DNA from 2 places in the Bacillus pacificus genome. Region 1 is predicted to be linked to the other one. Evidence: predicted binding sites of a transcription regulator. Region 1 holds the regulator's gene; the other holds the start of a gene.
The links. Region 1 encodes Rex, which represses fermentation and respiration genes when NADH is low (regulators of the CRP and FNR family bind a similar motif). Its sites were predicted from a motif close to TTGTGAAATATTTCACAA; they were not measured.
Positions count from the first base shown of each region.

Region 2: the regulator Rex is predicted to act here: its motif matches at 2,769-2,786, upstream of pflB (formate C-acetyltransferase).

Region 1 covers NZ_CP086328.1:4,804,106-4,809,345, reverse strand. Annotated here, with positions in the region: gene LMD38_RS24660 (ABC-F family ATP-binding cassette domain-containing protein) at 264-2,198, opposite strand; gene LMD38_RS24655 (redox-sensing transcriptional repressor Rex) at 2,386-3,015, shown strand; gene LMD38_RS24650 (YdiK family protein) at 3,045-3,236, opposite strand; gene LMD38_RS24645 (CPBP family intramembrane glutamic endopeptidase) at 3,233-3,982, opposite strand; gene groES (co-chaperone GroES) at 4,382-4,666, shown strand; gene groL (chaperonin GroEL) at 4,705-5,240, shown strand, end outside.
Region 2 covers NZ_CP086328.1:4,565,335-4,570,574, reverse strand. Annotated here, with positions in the region: gene LMD38_RS23620 (nucleotide sugar dehydrogenase) at 1-9, shown strand, start outside; gene LMD38_RS23615 (UDP-N-acetyl-alpha-D-glucosaminuronate decarboxylase) at 6-971, shown strand; gene LMD38_RS23610 (glycosyltransferase family 2 protein) at 964-2,526, shown strand; gene pflB (formate C-acetyltransferase) at 2,897-5,146, shown strand; gene pflA (pyruvate formate-lyase-activating protein) at 5,216-5,240, shown strand, end outside.

The DNA.
Region 1 (5,240 bases):
GTATAAACTTGTGGATAAAACAGATGAAGTCTGACCTTTGAATCTATCCTTTTTCGGGAAATAAAAACGAAGAAGGTATCTCTAAAAAACATTTTGAAATATGCCCTTATTATAAGGGGGGCTAATATTGTCAAACTTTGTCGGCAAATCGATACCTCGTGTCGAATTGTTTATGCAATAGAGGTTGACCATGGCTAGAAGATAAGAAGGATGTCTCATCGTCAAAAATCCCGACTGATGAGACATCCTTCTTATTTATACTCTTATAAATGCAATTCTTCCCATTCTGCCATACAAGCATCAAGTTGTTCTTGTAGTGTTTGCTTTTTCGTTGTAATTTCACTAGCCTTTTCATAATCTGCATATATTTCTGGTAAGCAAAGTTGATCTTCTAACGTAGCAATTTCTTCTTCAAATTGTACAATATTTTGTTCTAGTTCCTCAATTTTTCGAGTACGTTGACGCTCCAACTTTTTGCGCTCTTTTTCTTCGAGATAATTTAATTTTTCTGGAGCTACAGTTTTTTGAACAGGTGTCTGATTTTCTTGCTGTTCTTGTTGTTCAAATTCAGCACGTTCAATCATCTCATTTTTCTTTTCAACGTAGTAATCGTAGTCCCCTAAATATTCCTGTGCACCTTCTGTTGATAACTCAACAACGGTCGTCGTTACACGATTAATAAAGTAGCGGTCATGAGATACAAAGAGAAGGGTACCAGGATAATCAATTAAAGCATTCTCCAAAATCTCTTTACTATTTAAATCAAGATGGTTTGTAGGCTCATCGAGAATTAATAAATTCGATTTTTGCATCATAAGTTTTGCGAGAGCTAATCGAGCTTTTTGTCCACCACTAAGAGATGATACTGGTTTTAGTACATCATCTCCTGTGAATAAGAAGTTACCTAGTATCGTGCGGATTTCTTTTTCGGGTTGCAGTGGATATTCATCCCATAACTCATTTAAAACACGCTTAGAAGATGTTAAATTGGCTTGTTCTTGATCATAGTAACCAACAGATACATTGGATCCGAAAGAAACATCACCATGTAGTAGTGGTAACTTATTCACAATTGATTTTAATAATGTGGATTTCCCAATTCCATTTGGACCAACTAAAGCAACGCTATCTCCGCGAGTTAAGCGCATTGTTACATGCTCAATAATTGGATCCTTATCATAGCCGATAGTTGCATCCTTTACTTGTAACACATCATTTCCGCTTTGTTTTTCGATATCGAAGTGGAAGGAAGCTGACTTAGAGTCACCTAATGGTCTTGTTAATAGTTCCATACGGTCTAATTGTTTACGACGGCTTTGTGCACGTTTTGTCGTAGATGCACGAGCTATATTTTTTTGAACGAAGTCCTCTAGCTTAGCGATTTCATCTTGTTGTTTTTCATAACGTTTCATTTCTTGCTCGTATAGTGCTGATTTTAAGTCTAAATATTTACTGTAGTTACCAACAAATCGTCTACTTTCTTTATTCGAAATTTCATATACTTGTGTAACAAGTTTATCTAAGAAATAACGGTCGTGGGAAACGATTAATATTGCGCCAGGATAACCTTGTAAATATTGTTCAAGCCATGTTAATGTTTCGATGTCTAAATGGTTTGTAGGCTCGTCCAAAATAAGGAGGTCTGGTTTCGTTAATAATAATTTACCGAGAGCTAATCGTGTTTTTTGTCCACCGCTTAATGTGGAAATCGTCGTTTGGTGCGTTTCAACTGGGAAGCCAAGACCACTTAAAATCGAACGGATATCTGCTTCGTACTGATAGCCACCTTGATCTTTATAATCTAATTGTAATTGGTCATAATCAGCTAATAATCTTTCATATGTAGCCTCGTTTGAAAAGTTTTCTTCTTTTCCCATCTCTTGCTCTAGCCTTCGAAGTTTTGTCTCCATTTGCTGCAAGTGTGTAAAGACGGTTAACATTTCATCCCAAATTGTTAAAGACGTTTCTAAACCGGTATTTTGAGCTAGATATCCAATTGAGACATCTTTCGGTTTTATAATTTCTCCACCATCATGAGATAGCTCACCCGCTATTATTTTTAATAATGTAGATTTTCCGGCTCCATTTCGCCCGACTAATGCGATACGATCTTTCGTTTGAACTTCCAATTTTATGTTTGCAAGAATCGTTTCTGCACCGTATAATTTCGAAAGCGCGTTTACTTGTAATAAAATCAATGTTTTCACCTCAAATAATTTCTTAACTTTGCCATGTTTATATTTCTCAATCATACTAAAAATAGTGTATAGTTTAAAATACAGAGAGAATACTTCTTCTTTCTATTATACAAGGAATTTAATAAGTGCTAAACTTCTGTATTTGATTAAAGCATATGAATAAAGATAGGAAGAGAGGAGAGGTTATATGGAGCAGCAGAAAATTCCACAAGCCACTGCTAAGAGATTGCCTCTATACTATCGATTTATCCAAAACTTATCTTTGTCTGGTAAGCAACGTGTTTCATCAGCCGAATTAAGTGAAGCGGTCAAGGTTGATTCCGCAACGATTCGAAGAGATTTCTCATACTTTGGAGCATTAGGAAAAAAAGGATATGGATATAACGTAAATTATTTATTATCATTTTTCCGTGAAACACTCGACCAAGATGATATAACACGTGTAGCGCTTATTGGAGTAGGTAATTTAGGGACCGCTTTCTTACATTATAATTTCACGAAAAACAATAATACAAAAATTGAAATGGCGTTTGATGTTAGTGAAGAGAAAGTTGGAACAGAAATCGGAGGCATTCCTGTATATCACTTAGATGAATTAGAAGAACGTTTATCAACTGATATACAAGTGGCAATATTAACAGTACCCGCTACAGTAGCGCAATCTGTAGCCGATAGATTGGCAGAAACAAACGTGCATGGTATTTTGAATTTTACACCAGCGCGCTTAAATGTGTCAGAAAATATAAGAATTCATCATATTGATTTAGCAGTAGAGTTACAAACACTCGTTTACTTTTTGAAGAATTATCCACAATAAAACGCAGAGGAAGCGACCTCTGCGTTTTATTATTGTTTTTTCTTTGTAAATTTAACTAAGATGAGGCGAAGTGCCAAATTAAAATCAATCGTTGCCATAACTGCAAATAGTATTGTCCACATATTCCAAATTGTATCTGTTACGTTCGTAATGGCGAAGCGTGTAAAGATACATCCTAGAAGGAAGTACAATGCAGCCATGAACAATGGTGAGTTTCTCATACTAAAAATCCTCCGATAAAGCCTTGCATTTTTTCAGCTTCTTTAATCATTTCCTGAATTTGTTCGTTACTCACTAAAACTTGGGCAATTGCAACTAATGTATTCATTGCAACATGAGCTGCAATGGGAACGATAATACGCTTCGTTTTTACATATAAGAAGGCGAATACGAGACCCATAGCAGTGTATACCAATAAGTGAGTAAAATCAAAATGAATCGCCGCAAATACAAGGGAACTAATGATAGCGGCAATAAAGAAGTTAAACTTCTTATAAAGTGTACCAAATAAAATCTTTCTAAATACGATTTCTTCCAAAATAGGTCCTATTATAGAGATGACGATAAGGAACCAAGGAGTAGTTCTTGCGATATCCATAAGCCTTGCTGTATTTTCAGATCCAGGTTTAATACCTAATACATACATTTCAATCATACCAGCAATACTTTGCGAGAAAAATGCTAAGAAGAAACCGATAAAAATCCAACCAATTGTAGCTGGAACAGTAGAACGCGTTTTATCTAAATGTCTATCACGAATATCTGTTCTAAGTAACCAAAGTACGATACATAATGCAATAAAGAAGCTAATGATTGCCCAGTGACCAGTTATAAGTTGAAATTTCTCTTCCCTAGTAAATCCCCTGTTATCATAAAGTCCAGTTTTCAGGAGAAGTGGTAATCCAGCAATTGATGATAACTGCATTAAGATGTATGTAACGATAACCCACCAATATTGTTTTTTCAAATGGTTTAACCATCCTTTCTAACTCTAGTGTATGAGATAAGGTAGGATAACATGTACATATGCTACCTACGATATAAACCTCTTGAATTATGTTTTTTTCGTAAATCCTTATTTGAAATTATAATAGAAGACAGGAGAAAGTTGTATGTGTAGCGAAAACAACTTAGGGTGTCCCTTCATATTGTAACATACGAGTAGCGGAAACAACGATTCATATGGTAAAGGTAGAAGAAGAGGAACTCTATATAGAAAAGTTTATAGCGTAATTTGCGAAAAAATTATGATTTTTTTACTTGCAAAAGAAATTGAGATTATTTATTATTATAAGTGTGTTAGCACTCGGGTGACCTGAGTGCTAATAAATAAAATTTACATAACAAAATGAGGAGGTTATTGTTCATGCTAAAGCCATTAGGTGATCGCGTTGTAATTGAGCTTGTTCAAGCGGAAGAAAAAACAGCAAGTGGTATTGTATTACCAGACACAGCAAAAGAAAAACCACAAGAGGGTAAAGTTATTGCAGTAGGTACTGGTCGAGTGCTTGAAAATGGTGAGCGTGTTGCTTTAGAGGTAGCAGCAGGTGATCTTATCATCTTCTCAAAATATGCAGGTACTGAAGTGAAATATGAAGGTACAGACTACTTGATTTTACGTGAAAGTGACATTTTAGCAGTTATCGGTTAATTATATAAATCTTAAAAAATCCAAGGGGGTCAATTATTATGGCAAAAGATATTAAATTTAGTGAAGAAGCACGTCGTTCGATGCTTCGCGGTGTCGACACTCTTGCAAACGCAGTAAAAGTAACGCTTGGACCAAAAGGTCGTAACGTTGTTCTTGAGAAAAAATTCGGTTCACCACTTATTACAAATGACGGTGTAACAATCGCAAAAGAAATTGAATTAGAAGATGCATTCGAAAACATGGGTGCGAAATTAGTAGCAGAAGTTGCTAGCAAAACAAATGATGTAGCTGGTGACGGAACAACAACTGCAACTGTATTAGCGCAAGCTATGATTCGTGAAGGTCTTAAAAACGTAACAGCTGGTGCGAACCCAATGGGTCTTCGTAAAGGTATCGAAAAAGCTGTAGTTGCTGCAGTAGAAGAATTAAAAACGATTTCTAAACCAATCGAAGGTAAATCTTCTATCGCACAAGTAGCTGCTATTTCTGCTGCTGACGAAGAAGTAGGTCAATTAATCGCTGAAGCAATGGAGCGCGTTGGTAACGACGGCGTTATTACTTTAGAAGAATCTAA
Region 2 (5,240 bases), 240 kb from region 1:
AGTGTATGAGTAAGAAATGTTTAATCACAGGTGGAGCAGGATTTATTGGATCGCATTTAGCTGAAGAGCTGGTGAAAAGAGGTTATGATGTCACTATCGTTGATAACTTCTATAAAGGGAAAAATAAATATCATGATGAGTTAATGAAAGAAATTCGGGTTATTCCAATAAGTGTTTTAGATAAAAATTCTATTTATGAATTAGTAAATCAACATGATGTAGTGTTTCATTTAGCAGCAATTTTAGGTGTGAAAACGACAATGGAAAAGAGCATAGAGCTTATTGAAACGAATTTTGATGGAACGAGAAACATTTTACAAGCAGCGCTAAAAGGAAAGAAGAAAGTAGTTTTTGCGTCTACTTCAGAAGTATATGGTAAGGCAAAGCCGCCCTTTTCTGAAGAAGGAGATCGATTATACGGTGCAACCTCTAAAATACGTTGGAGTTATGCAATTTGTAAAACGTTAGAAGAAACATTATGTTTAGGATACGCTTTAGAAGGTTTACCTGTAACGATTGTTCGTTATTTTAATATTTATGGTCCAAGAGCGAAAGATGGTCCGTATGCAGGGGTAATCCCACGATTTATCCGCGCAGCACTGCGAGGAGAAGACATTCTCGTATATGGAGATGGAAAGCAGACACGTTGTTTTACGTATGTAAGTGATGCGGTAGAGGCAACGATTCGAGCAATGGATGAGAAGGTAAATGGTGAGATTATTAATATAGGTTCTGAGAATGAAAAGAGTATAAAAGAAGTAGCAGCAGTAATAAAAAAATTAACGAATTCTTCTTCAAAAATTGTTCAAGTTCCTTTCGAAGAGGTATATCCACATGGCTTTGAAGAAATTCCAAATAGAAGACCAGATGTAACGAAATTAAGAGAACTTGTTCAATTTCAAGCGAAAGTAACGTGGGAACAAGGGTTGAAAGAAACTATTAAATGGTTTCGTGAAGAAAACAATGGCTAAGTCACTATCGATTATTATACCTGTATGTAATGAAGTGGATACGATTTCAGACGTTATTCAATCGGCAAAAGGATTAAATCCAGTAGAGATTATTGTAGTAGCAAACGGTTGTAATGATGGAACAGAAGAGGTTGCTGATCGTTTAGGGTGTAAAGTAATCAAGTATACAGAGCTACTGGGGAATGATGTTGGCCGTGCAGTTGGCGCAAAACACGCGATAGGTGACGTATTACTATTTATAGATGGAGATTTTGCTATTCAAACTTCAAAGTTACAATTATTCCTAAATCCAATTTTACATGATCAGGCCGACATCGTTTTAAATAATTTGGATGCGTTATTTTTAAAGAAACAAAAACCGCACTCAGTGACAGTATGGCGCCAAATATTAAATGCAATGCTAGAGCGTGAAGAGTTAAAGATTGATTCTTTATTATCTGTACCTCACGCGTTGACGAAAGAAGTTGTTCAAAGCATTGGGTATGAATGTTTTGTTAATCCTATTGTCGCTCATTTACGCCTTATTCAAAGCAAATGGAGAATTAGTCGACATTGTGCAATTGACGTTATTACACCAAATAAATTTCGGCCGACCGAGCATGCTGCGTATGGCACGGGTCTTTCTCATTCTGAAAAAAGGATGATAGGTGACCATATAGAAGCTGTAGCGGAGCGAATAGTAGGTAGCGATGAACGCGGAGGGTATTATGATGGAAATAGGAAAAGAGATAGTGTCTATCATACTTTAGATTTTAAAGATTTTTATCAAGGATGGGGCGTTACATCGAATTTGTATAAGGGAAAGCAATTATCGGTCATTATTCCTGTACAAGATGAAGAGAAAACAATTGGAAACGTTATAGAAGAGCTTCGCAAAATTGAACCTTTTGAAATTATCGTTGTTGTAAATGGTTCGTCTGATCAAACAGCAACGATTGCAAAAGAAAAGGGAGCAACGACAATTGTATATAAAGAAGCACTCGGAAATGATGTGGGGCGCTCACTTGGAACGTATTTCGCAAAAGGAGAAATTGTGTTATTTATAGACGGCGATTTTGTTATTCCAGCGAGTGAGTTATATCCTTTTGCGAAAGCTATTGCAGATGGAACAGACGTTGCATTAAATGATCTAAATCATTATTTAGATTTAAGAGTACCGCTTCATCTTGTAACTGCATTTAAATATGCATTAAATTTAGCTTGTGATAGAAAAGATCTAGGCGTAGGCTCTCTTATCGCTGTACCGAATGCGTTTAGTCGTAAGTGTTTGAAAGAAATTGGATATAGATCTTTACTGGCACCGTGTGTAGCTCAAGTGAAAGCTATTCTTTCAGGATTTGAAGTTGCATGTGTAAGTCGTGTTGAAGTCGATAAGATGAACCGTATTCGACCCAGTGAACATTTTGCTAAAATAGGTCATCCACCAGCTGTACTTCGAATTATTGGTGATCATATAGAAGGGTTAGAGCAATTAATTGTATTAACAGGCAGTCGTGGTGGATTCCATGATGGAAATAGAAAAAGAGATATTTTATCCGACTTTAATGGGCAGTAAGACCCCCACTGATTAAAGTTTCATTTTATAGGTAACAAAAAAGTGTACAACATATGTACACTTTTTTGTTCTGCTATAAAAACTATAACAGATTAGGAGATAAGAGTATTACAGCTCTACAATGGGTATTGTTCTTATATTACAAAATAGGACTCGTATATAAGAATACCAAAAAAATACAATTAAGGAAAGGGTTAATTTTAAAGACTTTCAAATGAAGTTAACACTATGTATATAGTAGTTTGCTCAATATTTCACAAACATGTCACAACTATTTCGTTCACTTTCGTAAAAAAGTAGTATTCTAAGTGTGTAAGCTGTTATATAAAAAATCTTAGTCCTGTACTAATCAAAAATGGAGGAGATTAGGATGACTCAAGTATTAGAAAATGTTAAAAACGCATGGGAAAACTTTAAAGGTGAAAAATGGAAAGCAGAGATTGATGTTCGCGATTTCATTTTAAATAATGTAAACGTTTACGAGGGAGATGAATCTTTCTTAGCAGGAGCAACTGAAGCAACGAAACAACTTTGGGATCAAGTAATGGATTTAACAACGAAAGAACGTGAAAACGGTGGCGTTCTTGATATGGATACAAAAATTGTTTCTTCTATTACATCACATGAACCAGGATATTTAAATAAAGAGACTGAAAAAGTAGTCGGTTTCCAAACTGATAAACCATTTAAACGTTCTTTACAACCGTATGGTGGTATTCGTATGGCGGAACAAGCTTGTGAATCTTATGGATACGAAATGGATAAAGAGCTTAGTCGTATTTTTAGAGATTGGAGAAAAACTCATAACCAAGGTGTATTTGATGCTTATACACCAGAAATGAGAGCTGCTCGTAAATCAGGTGTTATTACGGGTCTTCCAGATGCATACGGACGTGGACGTATTATCGGTGACTACCGCCGCGTAGCATTATATGGAGTAGATCATTTAATTGAAGCGAAGAAAGCAGATTTAAATTTAACTGGCGGTGTAATGAGTGAAGATACAATGCGTTTACGCGAAGAGTTATCTGAACAAATACGTGCACTTCAAGAGTTAAAACAAATGGCTGCTTCTCATGGCTTTGATATTTCTAAGCCAGCAACAACTGCTCAAGAAGCATTCCAATGGTTATACTTCGCATATCTTGCAGCAATTAAAGAGCAAAACGGAGCTGCAATGAGTCTTGGCCGTACTTCTACATTCTTAGATATTTATATTGAAAGAGATTTAGCAAATGGTACTTTAACAGAAGAAGACGTACAAGAAATTGTGGATCACTTCATTATGAAATTACGTCTTGTGAAATTTGCAAGAACACCTGATTATAATGAATTATTCTCTGGTGACCCAACTTGGGTAACTGAGTCTATCGGCGGTATGGCATTAGATGGCCGTCCATTAGTAACAAAGAACTCATTCCGTTTCTTGCATACACTAGATAATTTAGGACCAGCTCCAGAACCAAACTTAACAGTTCTTTGGTCTAAACAATTACCACAGAACTTTAAAAACTACTGTGCGAAAATGTCTATTAAAACATCAGCAATTCAATATGAAAATGATGACATTATGCGTGCTGACTACGGCGATGATTACGGAATTGCTTGTTGTGTATCTGCAATGAGAATTGGTAAACAAATGCAGTTCTTCGGCGCACGTGCAAACTTAGCAAAAGCATTACTATATGCGATTAACGGTGGTAAAGATGAAAAATCTAAAGCACAAGTTGGTCCTGAGTACGCACCGATTACTTCTGAAGTATTAGATTATGAAGAAGTTATGCATAAGTTTGATATGACAATGGAATGGTTAGCGGGTCTATATTTAAACACATTAAATGTTATTCACTACATGCACGATAAATATAGCTACGAGCGTATTGAGATGGCACTTCATGATACAAATGTTCTTCGTACAATGGCAACAGGTATCGCGGGTCTATCTGTAGTAGCAGACTCTTTAAGTGCAATTAAATACGCAAAAGTAAAACCAATTCGCGATGAAAACGGAATTGCAGTTGACTTTGAAATCGAAGGAGATTTCCCTAAATACGGTAACAATGATGACCGTGTAGATGAAATTGCTGTAAATCTTGTGAAAACATTTATGAATAAACTTCGTAAACACAAAACATATAGAAATTCTGTTCATACAATGTCAATCTTAACAATCACATCTAACGTTGTATACGGTAAGAAAACTGGTAACACTCCAGATGGTCGCCGTACTGGAGAACCATTTGCACCAGGTGCGAACCCAATGCATGGACGTGATACAAAAGGTGCGTTAGCTTCATTATTATCTGTAGCTAAATTACCATATGAAGATGCACAAGATGGCATTTCTAATACATTCTCTATTATTCCAAAAGCACTTGGTAAAGAGGATGAAGTACAAGTACGTAACTTAGTATCAATGCTTGATGGTTATGCAGTAAAAGAAGGACATCACTTAAATATTAACGTATTTAACCGTGAAACATTAATGGATGCAATGGAACATCCTGAGAAATATCCACAATTAACAATTCGCGTATCTGGTTACGCTGTAAACTTTATTAAATTAACTCGTGAACAACAAATCGATGTAATTAACCGTACAATGCATGAAAGCATGTAAATGAAAAAAGTGTCCCTCTGCATTTTATAAATAGCAGAGGGAGGCTGTTTCAATAAAGGAGGAAGTAACATGGTAAAAGGAAGAATTCATTCTG